2 regions of the Nocardia sp. CA-135398 genome follow, and region 1 is predicted to be linked to the other one. Evidence: riboswitches for the same ligand, from Rfam matches in the RefSeq annotation. Region 1 holds a riboswitch; the other holds the start of a gene.
What was found. A riboswitch is a leader RNA that binds a small molecule or an ion and turns the genes downstream of it on or off. The one in region 1 is predicted to bind S-adenosylmethionine.
Positions count from the first base shown of each region.

Region 2: another riboswitch for S-adenosylmethionine. It lies ahead of ACQP1T_RS02480 (aminotransferase class V-fold PLP-dependent enzyme); the one in region 1 lies ahead of ACQP1T_RS28345 (amino acid ABC transporter permease).

Region 1 covers NZ_CP192084.1:6,404,831-6,410,569, reverse strand. Annotated here, with positions in the region: gene ACQP1T_RS28355 (ABC transporter substrate-binding protein) at 1-808, opposite strand, end outside; gene ACQP1T_RS28350 (amino acid ABC transporter ATP-binding protein) at 828-1,601, opposite strand; gene ACQP1T_RS28345 (amino acid ABC transporter permease) at 1,598-2,623, opposite strand; SAM riboswitch class I at 2,634-2,727, opposite strand; gene ACQP1T_RS28340 (hypothetical protein) at 3,050-3,760, shown strand; gene ACQP1T_RS28335 (glycosyltransferase) at 3,804-4,934, opposite strand; gene ACQP1T_RS28330 (LppM family (lipo)protein) at 4,961-5,737, opposite strand.
Region 2 covers NZ_CP192084.1:562,376-568,114, forward strand. Annotated here, with positions in the region: gene ACQP1T_RS02470 (DHA2 family efflux MFS transporter permease subunit) at 1-1,399, shown strand, start outside; gene ACQP1T_RS02475 (LysE family translocator) at 1,440-2,075, opposite strand; SAM riboswitch class IV at 2,189-2,302, shown strand; gene ACQP1T_RS02480 (aminotransferase class V-fold PLP-dependent enzyme) at 2,349-3,671, shown strand; gene ACQP1T_RS02485 (flavin reductase family protein) at 3,837-4,388, opposite strand; gene ACQP1T_RS02490 (YbaK/EbsC family protein) at 4,490-4,963, opposite strand; gene ACQP1T_RS02495 (crotonase/enoyl-CoA hydratase family protein) at 5,126-5,739, shown strand, end outside.

The DNA.
Region 1 (5,739 bases):
CGATCTCGCCCTGCAATGTGTCACCGGCGCCGGAGAAGGTCGCGACGATCTTGGTCTGATTCGCCGTGCTGCTGTGATAGATCGCGGACGGGTTCGGGCCGATGTAGCCGTCCAGGCGCTGTGAGGCCAGCGCCAGGTAATAGTCGGTGACCTGCTGGAAGTAGGCGATATCGATCGGGCGCAGGCCCTCGGCGATATTCTGCTCGTTCCACTTGACCAGCAGCTGCTCCTGATTGGTACCGCTGCCGACGCCGATCCGCTTGCCCGCCAGGCTCTTACGATCCTTGTATTCCAGCGTGCTCTGCTTGGGGATCTCCAGCGCGACGGTGTCATTGCGGTAGGTGGCGAAGTCGTATTTCTCCTTGCGCTCCTCGGTCACGGTGACGTTGGAGATGAAGACATCGGCCTCGCCGGAGTCGACCCGCACGAAGTTCTGCGACCAATCGGCCACCTGCGCAACGAGTTTCAGCCCGAGGATATCGGCGACGAGTGAGGCGAAATCGACCTCGGACCCGACAATGGTCTTATCGTCGGTGGCGTAGAACCGCAAAGGCGGTGCGGCACCGCCGGATCCGGTGACAACCAGCGTGCCGCGATCCCGAATGGCCTGCGGCAGTTCGGCGGCAATGGCGTCGACCTTGGGCGCGTGGATCCGGCCGGACTGACCGGGGGAGAGGTCGAAGGTGATCGAACCGGCGGGCTGCGCGGAGTTTTCCGCGTCCGGATCGGTGCCGCAGCCGGTGGCCAGCAAGGCGACCGTGGCGGCCAGGCCGACCAGGGCAGAGAGCTTCATCGAATACCTGTTCATCGGGGAGCGCGCACCGCGCTCAGCGGACTCGGGACAGAAATGCGCGGGTGCGCGGGTGTTGCGGGTTGTCCAGTACGTCGGCGGGCGGACCTTGTTCGACGACCACGCCGCCGTCGAGGAATACGACGGTGTCGGCGACCTCACGGGCGAAACCGATTTCGTGGGTGACGATCACCAGTGCGGTCCCGCCGTCGGCGAGATCGCGGATCACATCGAGGACTTCGCCGACGAGTTCCGGATCCAATGCGGAGGTGGGTTCGTCGAAGAGGATCACCGGCGGTCGCAGTGCCAACGCGCGCGCGATGGCCACGCGCTGCTGTTGACCGCCGGACAGCCGCCGCGGATAGGCGTCGCTCAGTTCGCCGATGCCGACCCGCGCGAGCAATTCCCGTGCCTCGGTCTCGATTTCCGCACGCGGGCGGCCCTGCGCGGAAATCGGTGCGAGCGTGACATTGTCGAGCACCGTCAGATGCGGGAAGAGATTGAACTGCTGGAAGACGAAGCCGATATGCGAGCGCTGCTTGCGCACTTCGCGGTCCGACAGCGCGTGCAACTTATTGCGGCGCAGCCGATATCCGATCAACTCGCCGTCGATGTGCACGGTGCCCGCATCCAGCGGCTCCAGGTGATTGACCACCCGCAGCAGCGTCGACTTGCCGGAGCCGGACGGTCCGATCACGGTGACCACTTCACCGGCGCGCACGGTCAGGTCGATGCCAGCCAGTACGTCGGTGCCGCCGTAGGACTTTCGCACGCCGCGCACTTCGACTGCCGCCGCCACCGGCGCGCTCATCGGGTTGCCCCGCGCGGTGCGGCGGAACCGACTTCGGCGATTTCGCGTAGCCTGCGCCACACCCTCTGCACCGGTGTCGGTGGCGGCGTGCGGTGCGCGCCCTTGGCGTAGTGGCGTTCGATATAGAACTGCACCACCGACAGAATCGTGGTCAGCACGATGTACCAGACGGTGGCCACCATGAGCAGTGGCACCACCCGGCCGTTGCGCCCGTAGATCACCTGGACCTGGTAGAACAGTTCCGCGATCGCCATGACCGACACGATCGAGGTGCCCTTGAACAGGCTGATCACCTCATTGGTCGCATTCGGCAGAATCGAGCGCATGGCCTGCGGGACGATGACCGTGCGGAACTGGCGCACCCGTGGAATGCCCAGCGCCGCGGCCGCTTCCAGCTGCCCCGGATCGACCGAAATGTATCCGGCCCGGATGATCTCGGCCGCATACGCCGCCTGATGCAATGCGAGTCCGATGACCGCCGCGGTGAACCCGCTGATCACCCCGTTCACCTCGAAGGTGAGAAAGGAAGGGCCGAATGGGATTCCGAGCGAAATCGTGTTGTACAGGTAGGCGATGTTGAACCAGAACAGCAACTGCACGATCAGCGGAATCGAGCGGAACGCCCAGATATAGACCCACGAGATCACCCGCAGCACCGGATTATTCGACAGCCGGGCGATCGCCAATGCCGTGCCGATCAGGAATCCCAGTGCCGTACCCCACAGGGTCAGCTCCAAGGTGACCTTCAGCGCCGACAGCACCGATTTCGCGGTGAAGTACTTGGCGAACGTCGACCAATCCCAGCCGGGGTTGGTGGCCAGTCCGTGGATGAATTGTGCGAGCAGTACCAGTGCGATGGCACTGACCACCCAGCGCCACGGGTGCCAGGACCTGGCGATCGCGGGTGCATCGGTGATGCCTGCGGTAGCGGCGGGTGCACCCGATGCGGCGGCATCGGGTGTGTGGGCACCCGGTATCGGTACATCCGATACCGGAGTATCGGATGCGACGGACGCGCTCATGGTTCCGGTTCCTCCATCGTTCCCGGCGGAAGCACCCGCACCCGGTGACCGGGGGGTTGCTGCGACGTCGATGAGCCAGGTCTCTCGGTCGCTCTGGATGGTGTGTCCGACGCCGAGCACGGGTCGGTCAATGGGTCTAGCCGAAATATCATGCGAAGCAGGCGAAGTCCGGCACAAGGGTACGAATCAGCCTGAGCGCAGACCTTGTTTACATGGCCATGAGCAGGCACTATTGGCCCGGTTGTGCAGTGGATCGTGGCATTTCGGATATGGTTCTGCGCGCGCTGTTCGTCCGGATTGCCCCGCTGTGGTTTGCCGCGGCGGCGCGCGGCACGACCGTGTCGCTCGCCGAAATAGCCGCTGTTGCGAAGGTTTGCCGGAGTACTCTCGGACCTCGATTCGTGCCCGACGATGAGGAGGTTCGCCGTGACCCTGCTGCGCCGTCTGACGACGCTAACCGCCATCGCGACCGGTTCGGTCGCGCTGGCTCTCTCCCCCGGCATCGCCGCCGCCGGTCCGGCGCCGATGCCCGAACCAGCTGTTCCGGCCGCGACCTCCCCGCCTGCCCAGGCCGCGCCCGGTGATCTGTTGGCCGCTTACCGAACCGTTGTCGAGGCGCTGCGCACCTTCGGCATCGACCCGTTCCTATATCCCGCCGTCGCGCCGTTCTGCTCGGCCACCGGCAGCCTCGGTCTGGTCCCCGCCGTTGCGGGGGCGGTGCCCGGCCCGTGGCCGAAAGCTACGGTGGCCATTCCGGGCCTCGACCCGGCCGCCGTCAAGGCGGGGCAAGTCATGTTCACCTTCGTCCCCTACGGCCTCGGCCCGGACGGCACCAACGCCACGGGCATGAATGTCGCCTGGGTCAACCTGGCCAATGGCCGCAGTGGCGTCACCGCCATGGGATCGATCCCCGATGTGGTCCGCACGATGGTGCCCGCCGAAACCCCGACCGAGATAAGGCCACTGGCCGAACGTGCCATCCAAGACTTCTTCGCCGCCTTCCCGGTCGGCGGGGTACGCGCGGTTCCGGTCGACACCGGATCCGGCACGGTACTCGCCGCGGTCTTCGGAACCGTCGACAACGGCGGCAAGTCCTGCTTCTTCCTCCCGACGATAGGACTCACCTCGGTGCGCTGACTACGTCTCGGCCGATGCCGCCATGGATTCCACCTGATCTTGATCAGCGGGTGGGTGTGAGGGGGCGGGCCTTCCAGGTCAAGGTGTTGTGGTGGTGGGCGCGGCGGGAGCGGGTCCAGAGGCGGAGGTAGGCGTCGATGGAGAGTGGATGTGCCAGGGCCGCGAGGATGTCCGTGCGGGTCGTGGTGCCGCGTTCCAGTGAGCGCGCGAGGAGGCGGCTGGCGACTGCGGCGCTGTAACCGATGAGACCGGCGGTGCGTACCGAACCTCGGCCACCGATCGCAGCCAGTGGGGGCACCCAGTAGGCCAGTGCCGCAACAGCTCCCACTGCCGCACCGCCGGTTGTCCTACCGCCGTAGGCGGACCACAGCCAGCGGCTGTAGCCGTCCTCCAGTTCGGCTGCGCCGCGGTACATTCGGGTGCTCGCCGCTCGGCCTGCCGCGACCAGCGCGGTCCGGCGACCCGAACGACGCAGTGCGCGAGCGATATCCAGGTCCTCGGTGGGGCTCGCGGCGACCGCGGTGTGACCGCCGATGGCGCGGTAGGCGGTTGCGTCGAAGACCAGGAACTGGCCGCATGCGACTGCCGTCGAGGGGCGCAGGCTGCGATTGGCGGCGACGATCGGCAGGCTCGCCGCCCACGACCAGCACAGCAGCGGCTGCACCAGCGCCTCGGCCAGTGATTCGGTCGCCTGGTACGGCCACGGTGACAACAAGGCGGCTCGGCTACGGCGCAATTCGGCGGTCGCCGCGGCGATCGCATTCGGTGCCAATCGCACGTCGGCGTCGAGAAAGATCAACACCGTGGCATCCGCCAATTCGGCCAGTCGCGCGCAGGCTGCGGCCTTCCCGGTCCATCCGGGTGCGGGTTCGGCCTCGGAACGGAACACCGTGAAGCGCGAATCACCCGCGATCGCTTCGAGTGCGGCCGCTTCGGTCCCGTCCGACGACGCATCGTCGAGAATCAGCACCCGCAGGCGCGGCACACCCACTTGACCGCGGAGATCATCGATCAGTTCGGGCAGTCGCGCGGCCTCGTCGCGAGCCGGGATACACACCGTGACCGGCTCGATCACCGTAGTAGGTCCGGTCGACAGCCTGCGCACCGTCACGCGGTTGAATAATGCGGTCCCGCAACCGAACAGCGCGATACCCGCGCCCGTCCACGCGGCGATCGCCGCGCCGGTGCGCAGGGTTCGCGTCAGCGGCGGGTCAGTGAACGCCACAGATTGCTCAGTGAGAAGTCGCTTTCGGGTGCACCGGGCGGCGCCGGATTGCGGTCCATATAGGCGATGGCGGCGATGATCGCGGCGACGGCCAGAGTGATACCGCCGACGATGCCAGCCCAGCCCGCGAAGGAGCGGGTGTTCGGGTCGGAATAGCTGACCTCGGCGCGCACCGTGGAGACATCGCCGGGCGGCAGTTTCCAGGAGACGGTCGAGTCGTCCTCGCGATTGCCATTGGTCTTGGCGACGCGGGCTGGGAAAGCCACCGTGAACTGCACGTCCGACCCATGCGGCGGAACGGATTTCAGATCGACCCGGCCATTGAGGCTGACCAGGTCGCCGGTGCGCTGGAACGACAGGTTGAACATGCCCTGGGTCTGATCGGAGAGCGCGCCGAGTTGGCCGACCTCGCCGAAGGACAGATCCTCGAAGAACACCTTGCTGCCGACATAACCGTCCTGGCTGTACGGCTCCACCCGCACCTTCGCGGCCAGCGAATCGGGCGCCTTCAGCTGCGGGCCCTTGTCATTGGCGTCCGCGGGCACCACCGCTGCCACGATCCGACCGGAGACCCGGTCATTCGACGACACACCCATCGACACCTGCACCCGCAGGCAGCCCGCGAGCATGGGCACCAGCATCGCGGCAAGCAGCACCGCCGCGGCCACCCGCGCAGCGGGCCGGGGAGAACGCGGCGGTAGAACCGGTGTGTCGGGCATCGCGGTGAGAGGACTCGGCTGCACGGCACACATCG
Region 2 (5,739 bases), 2.8 Mb from region 1:
CGCCGCCACCGCGCCCGCACTCGAACCCATTCCCGCCCGGGTCTGGCGGGTGGCCGGTGTGGTGGTCTTCGGCGCGGTCATGAGCATGTTGGACACGTCGCTGGTGAATATCGGGCTGAACTCCATCGCGACGGATCTCGGTGCGGCACTGGACAGTGCCCAGTGGATCGCGAGCGGCTATCTGCTCGCACTCGCCGTCACGCTGCCGCTGTGCGGTTGGCTCGGGCGGCAATTCGGAATGGACCGGGTCTGGTTGACCGCGCTCGCCGGATTCACGGTGACCTCCGCACTGTGTGCGCTGGCCCCGGATATCGGGTGGCTCATCGGGTTTCGGATCGCACAGGGTCTGGCGGCGGGGCTATTGGTGCCCGCCGGGCAGACGCTGCTCGGACAGGCCGCTGGTCCGCAGCGGTTGGGCCGGGTGATGAGTGTCGTCGGTATCGCGGTGGTCGCCGCGCCCGCGATCGGGCCGACCATCGGCGGCGTCATGCTGGCGAATCTGGACTGGGAGTGGTTGTTCCTGATCAATATTCCGTTCGGGTTGGTCGCCTTCGTCCTGGGGCGTCGGGTGCTGCCGCGGGCGGAGGCGACGGGCCATGGTGGTCGATTCGATGCCACCGGGTTCGCGTTGATCGGGGTCGGACTGTCGGCGCTGGTTTATGGACTGGGTGAATTCGGCAGTCGCGGTGCGGTTTCCGCGCCGACGGTGTGGGTGTCGGTGGTGGTCGGAGTGCTCGCGCTCGGGCTGTTCGTGGCACGGTCGGTGCGCGGTGGTGGCCTGCTCGATGTCGGACTGTTCCGGCATCCGGTATTCGCGACGGCGAATGTGGCGAACCTCTTCGCCGGTGCCTCGCTGTTCGGGTCGATGCTGTTGCTGCCGTTGTACTTTCAGGTATTGCATCGGGAAGGCCTGATCGCGACGGGGATGCTGCTCATGTCCTTCGGGATCGGTGGCATCATCGCGCTGCCCGTCGGCGGCCGGTTGACCGATCGGTACGGCGGGGGTGTGGTCGCGGTGGTCGGGAGTGCGGTGACGGTCGCGGTCACCGTGCCGTTCGCGCTCGGCGACGCGTCGATGAATCCTGTTGTCGTACAGGTGCTTCTGTTGATCCGCGGGGTGGCGACCGGATTGACCGGGGTGCCGATCGTTGCCGCGGCCTACGCGTCGGTGCGGCCCGAACAGCTGCCGGATGCGGCGTCGTTCGTGAATATTCTGCAACGGGTCGGCGGTTCGATCGGAGCGGCATTGCTCGCCGTGGTGCTGTATCGCGCGGCCGCTGCCGGATTGCCGGTGGATGCCGGATTCCGGCAGGCGTTCTGGTGGCTCACCGCCGCGTCGGTCGTCTCGTTCATCGCGTCACTATTGCTGTGGCGCAAGGAGATTCAGCCGAGTTTGTGATGCTTCGCGCCTGGTCGGCGGTTACCGACCAGGCGCATCCTTACGCGGCCGAGGCGGCGGTGCCGATGCCGAGCGCGGCGAGGATGGCCGCGCTGATCTGCTCGAGCCGATCGCGAATCCGGGGGCGGCGCAACATCGCAACGGCCCGGGAGGCCAGCATGGCGAGCAGGATCATCTCGACGGCGGCAATGCAGCATTCGATGGCGCCGAGCGCGAGGGTGTTCAGGAACGTGACGTCGGTGAGGAATTGCGGCAGTACCGCCAGGTAGAACAGTCCGACCTTCGGGTTGAACATGCACGACACCACGCCCGCGGCGAATGCCGAGCGAATCGAGGGCGGGGCCTCCGTGGCCGACTGTCCGGACGGTGCGGTGGTATCAGCCCCGCGCTGCTTGCGGTGATCGATCAGCGCGCGAATTCCCAAGTACACCAAATAGATTCCGCCGATGATCTTGAGCGTCCGGTAGGCCGTCGCGGACTGTTCCAGTAGGGCGGCGACGCCAGCCGCGACCACGACGGCCCACACGATCCCGCCCAATGCCGAGCCGATCGCCGCGGCAATGCCGGGTCGCGCGTCCACGATCGAGAATCGCAGCACCAGGAACGAATCCGGGCCGGGCGTAATCGACAGCAGAATGCACAGGCCGACAAAGCTGAGCAGCAGGGAAGGCGTCACCTCTCGATCAGACCGCACATCACTCGGCATTGCAAGGTTATTTATTCAGCTGCATGTGTATGCAGTTGCGGTGCGGTTGACAGAGCGGCGGGGCATCTGTCAGTCTCGGTTCAGGTCATGAGTACCAGCATCAAGCCCCGGCTAGCTGGTCGGCAACCCTCCTCCGCGGTGGGGTGCTCCGGGTGACGACCAGGCCGCAGCCAGACCGGATGCGGCAAGCGCGGACTCGGATGATCACCAGATTTCGGGTCCCACAGCCGATGGGATTTTGTGATGACCGCTGCAATCGATAAAACCTGTGCCGCCCTCGCTCGGGTCTCCGGCGACGACCTTCAGGTGCCGCTCGTCCAGGGCGGAACGACCACCTACACGAACTTCGACTACGCCGCTAGCGCACCGGCGTTGGCGCAGGTCACCGATCGGGTGCAGCAGCTGCTGCCGTACTACGCGAGTGTGCACCGCGGTGCCGGTTACGCCTCGCGGATCTCCACCGAGTGCTACGAGGCCGCGCGCGGTTCGGTCACCCGCTTTCTCGACGCCGCCGACGATCAGGTCGTCGTATTCACCCGCAACACCACCGATTCGTTGAATCTGCTCGCCGCATGTGTGCCCGGCGACACCGTGGTGCTGGATATCGAACATCATGCGAACTTCCTGCCGTGGACCCGGCACGGCCGCCGCGTCGTCAGGGCCGCGGCGACCGTCGAGGAGACGATCCGTCAGCTGATCGCCGAATTGTGCAGTAAGCCAGCGGCATTGCTCGCCGTCACCGGTGCGTCCAACGTAACCGGTGAGGTGCTGCCGCTGGAGCGCCTGGCCACCATCGCGCACCAGTGTGGCGCCCGCATCCTGGTCGATGCCGCGCAGCTTGCGCCGCATCGCCGAATCAGCCTGCGCGCCACCGGAATCGACTACCTCGCATGCTCCGGCCACAAGCTCTACGCACCGTTCGGCGCGGGAGTGCTTGTCGGACGCCGGGATTGGCTCGATGCCGCCGAACCGTATCTGGCGGGCGGCGGGGCGGTTCGCGAGGTCACCACCACCAACGCGGAATGGGCAGCGGCGCCGCAGCGGCACGAGGCCGGTTCACCGAATGTCCTTGGTGCGGCCGCACTCGCCGCCGCATGTGACGCACTGTGCGCGATCGATCCGAAAACCCTTGCCGCGCACGAGCAAACGCTCGCCGATCGCCTGCGCGCCGGGCTGTCCGAGATTCCGGGCGTCAACCTGCTGCGCATCTGGGACGACAGCCCGGACACCGTCGGCATTGTCGCCTTCACCCTGGACGGATTCGTCCCCGGCCACGTAGCCGCCTACCTCTCCGCCGAACACGGCATCGGCATTCGCGACGGCCGCTTCTGCGCCCACCCGCTGCTCGCCCGCCTCGGCCTCGACGGCGCCCTGCGCGCCAGCATCGGCCTCGGCACCAGCTCCGCCGACGTGGACCGCCTGGTCGAGGCCATCGCCACCCTGGTCGACAAGGGTGCGTCGTGGAATTACGCCAGCACCGACGGACTCTGGAACCCGACCCCCGAAACCCGCCCCTTCGCCCACCCCGCCTCCACCGACGGCGCGGCACCCTGCTCGTTCGGCTAGGCGGAGCCCCTCGGGCTCGACGGGCAGCGTCCGGCTGACGCGTGCTGATCGACCGGGCGAATCCCCAGCTCCGATACTGCGGACGGGCGACATCTTCCACATCGAGGCGCGCACCGGCTCATCCCGCGATCTATAGCGTTGCCGCGCAGGCGAATATGTCCGCGTTCAGTCTTCGAGCGAGGTCGGGCGGTAGTAGCGGCCGCGGTAGTAGAGCAGCGGTGCGGCGCTGGGCTGTTCGTCGGTGTTGTCGTGGACCCGGGTGACCAGACCGACGACGAGGGTGTGGTCACCGATGGGGATCAGCTGTTGGATGGTGGCGCGGATCCAGATGGGCGTGCCGTGCAGCACGGGCTCGCCGGTGTCCAGGGTGGTCCACAGTGAGCGATCGCTGAAGCGTTGATCGGCGGTCCGCGCGAAGCGCTTGGCCAGATCGTGCTGGTGTTCGCCGAGGAAATGCACCACGACGGAGTCCGCCGCCTGCAGTGCCGTCAGGCTCGACGAGGTGTGGGCGATGTTGAAGGAGACGAGTGGGGGTTCCAGGGACAGCGATGCGAAGGAGGTCGCGGTAAAGCCGACCGGGCCGTTCGCGGAGCCCAGCGTGACAACGGTGACGCCCGCCGGATAGTGCCGCATCGAAGCGCGGTACAGCTCGGCGGTGATACCGCTCAGATCATCGGGAATCTGGAGGTCCGTGGCGGGGGGTTGAGCTTCGGTCACAGCTGTGCCTCGCTAGCGCTCGGCTTCGCTGCGACCGTTGGTGCCGTGTTGATGGTTCGCGAGCTCACATGACGAAACTACGCCGGGTGTCCGAATCGCGTTCAATCCACATCGATCGGAAGCCCGGCGGTGATCCGTACGAGTTCGCGAAACGAGGTGCGGAACACGGTATTCGGATGTCCGCCCGCGGCCCAGACCTCCCGGTGTGTGGATAGCGCGTTATCCACCCAGGTCGGCAGGTTGGTGGGATGGCCGACTGGTGCGATGCCGCCGATGGGCTGTCCGGTCACCTCCTGCACCATCTCGGCGGGTGCGCGGGTGAGCGTGCCTTCCAGCCGTTCGCCGGTGCGTCCGAGGTCGACCTGGTGTGCACCGGAGACCAGCAGCAGCACCGGATCGTCGTCCAAGAGGAACACCAGTGATTTTGTGATGGCGCCCACATCGACCCCGAGTGCCCGTGCGGCATCGGCGGCGGTGGGCGTGGGGGCGGGCTGAGTGACGATGACACCGTGGTGGCCGCGGGCGATCAGGGTATCTGCGACCCGGCATGCGACTGGTGGAAGCGACCTGCGCATGGAACCAGAGTAGAGCGATTGCGGGCCGTGTGCCGGTCGAGTTCTCAGTCAGTGGTCGGCGGGCCGGACGGGAGAACCAGTGCGGCGCACTGGCTTTGCACAGCATTTGCGCGCGGACGGACTGGTCGGCTGGCATGCGCACATCTGCTTTACGCTGAACGAATGACTGATTGGCAGGCTTTCACCGTTGAAACCAAGGATCACATCGCGCAGGTCACGCTGACCGGGCCCGGCAAGGGCAATGCCATGGGTCCGGATTTCTGGCGGGAGCTGCCGGAAATTTTCCGGGGACTGGATGCCGATCCCGAGGTCCGTTCCATTGTGCTCACCGGTTCCGGGAAACATTTCTCCTACGGACTCGACCTGCCCGCGATGGCAGGCATGTTCGGCCCGCTGCTGGCCGACAAGGCGCTGGCCGCGCCGCGCACCGACTTCCTGCACGAGGTGCGCCGCATGCAGGCCGCGGTGACCGCGGTGGCCGATTGCCGCAAGCCGGTCATCGCCGCGGTCTCGGGCTGGTGCATCGGCGGCGGGCTGGATCTGATCGCCGCCGCCGATATCCGCTATGCGAGTGCGGACGCGAAGTTCAGCCTGCGCGAGGCGAAGGTCGCGATCGTCGCCGATATCGGATCGCTGCACCGGCTGCCCGGCATAATCGGCGAGGGGCGCCTGCGCGAACTCGCCTACACCGGTAAGGACATCGACGCGGCGCGTGCCGAGAAGATCGGCCTGGTCAACGACGTGTTCGCCGATCAGGAAGCGGTATTGGACGCGGC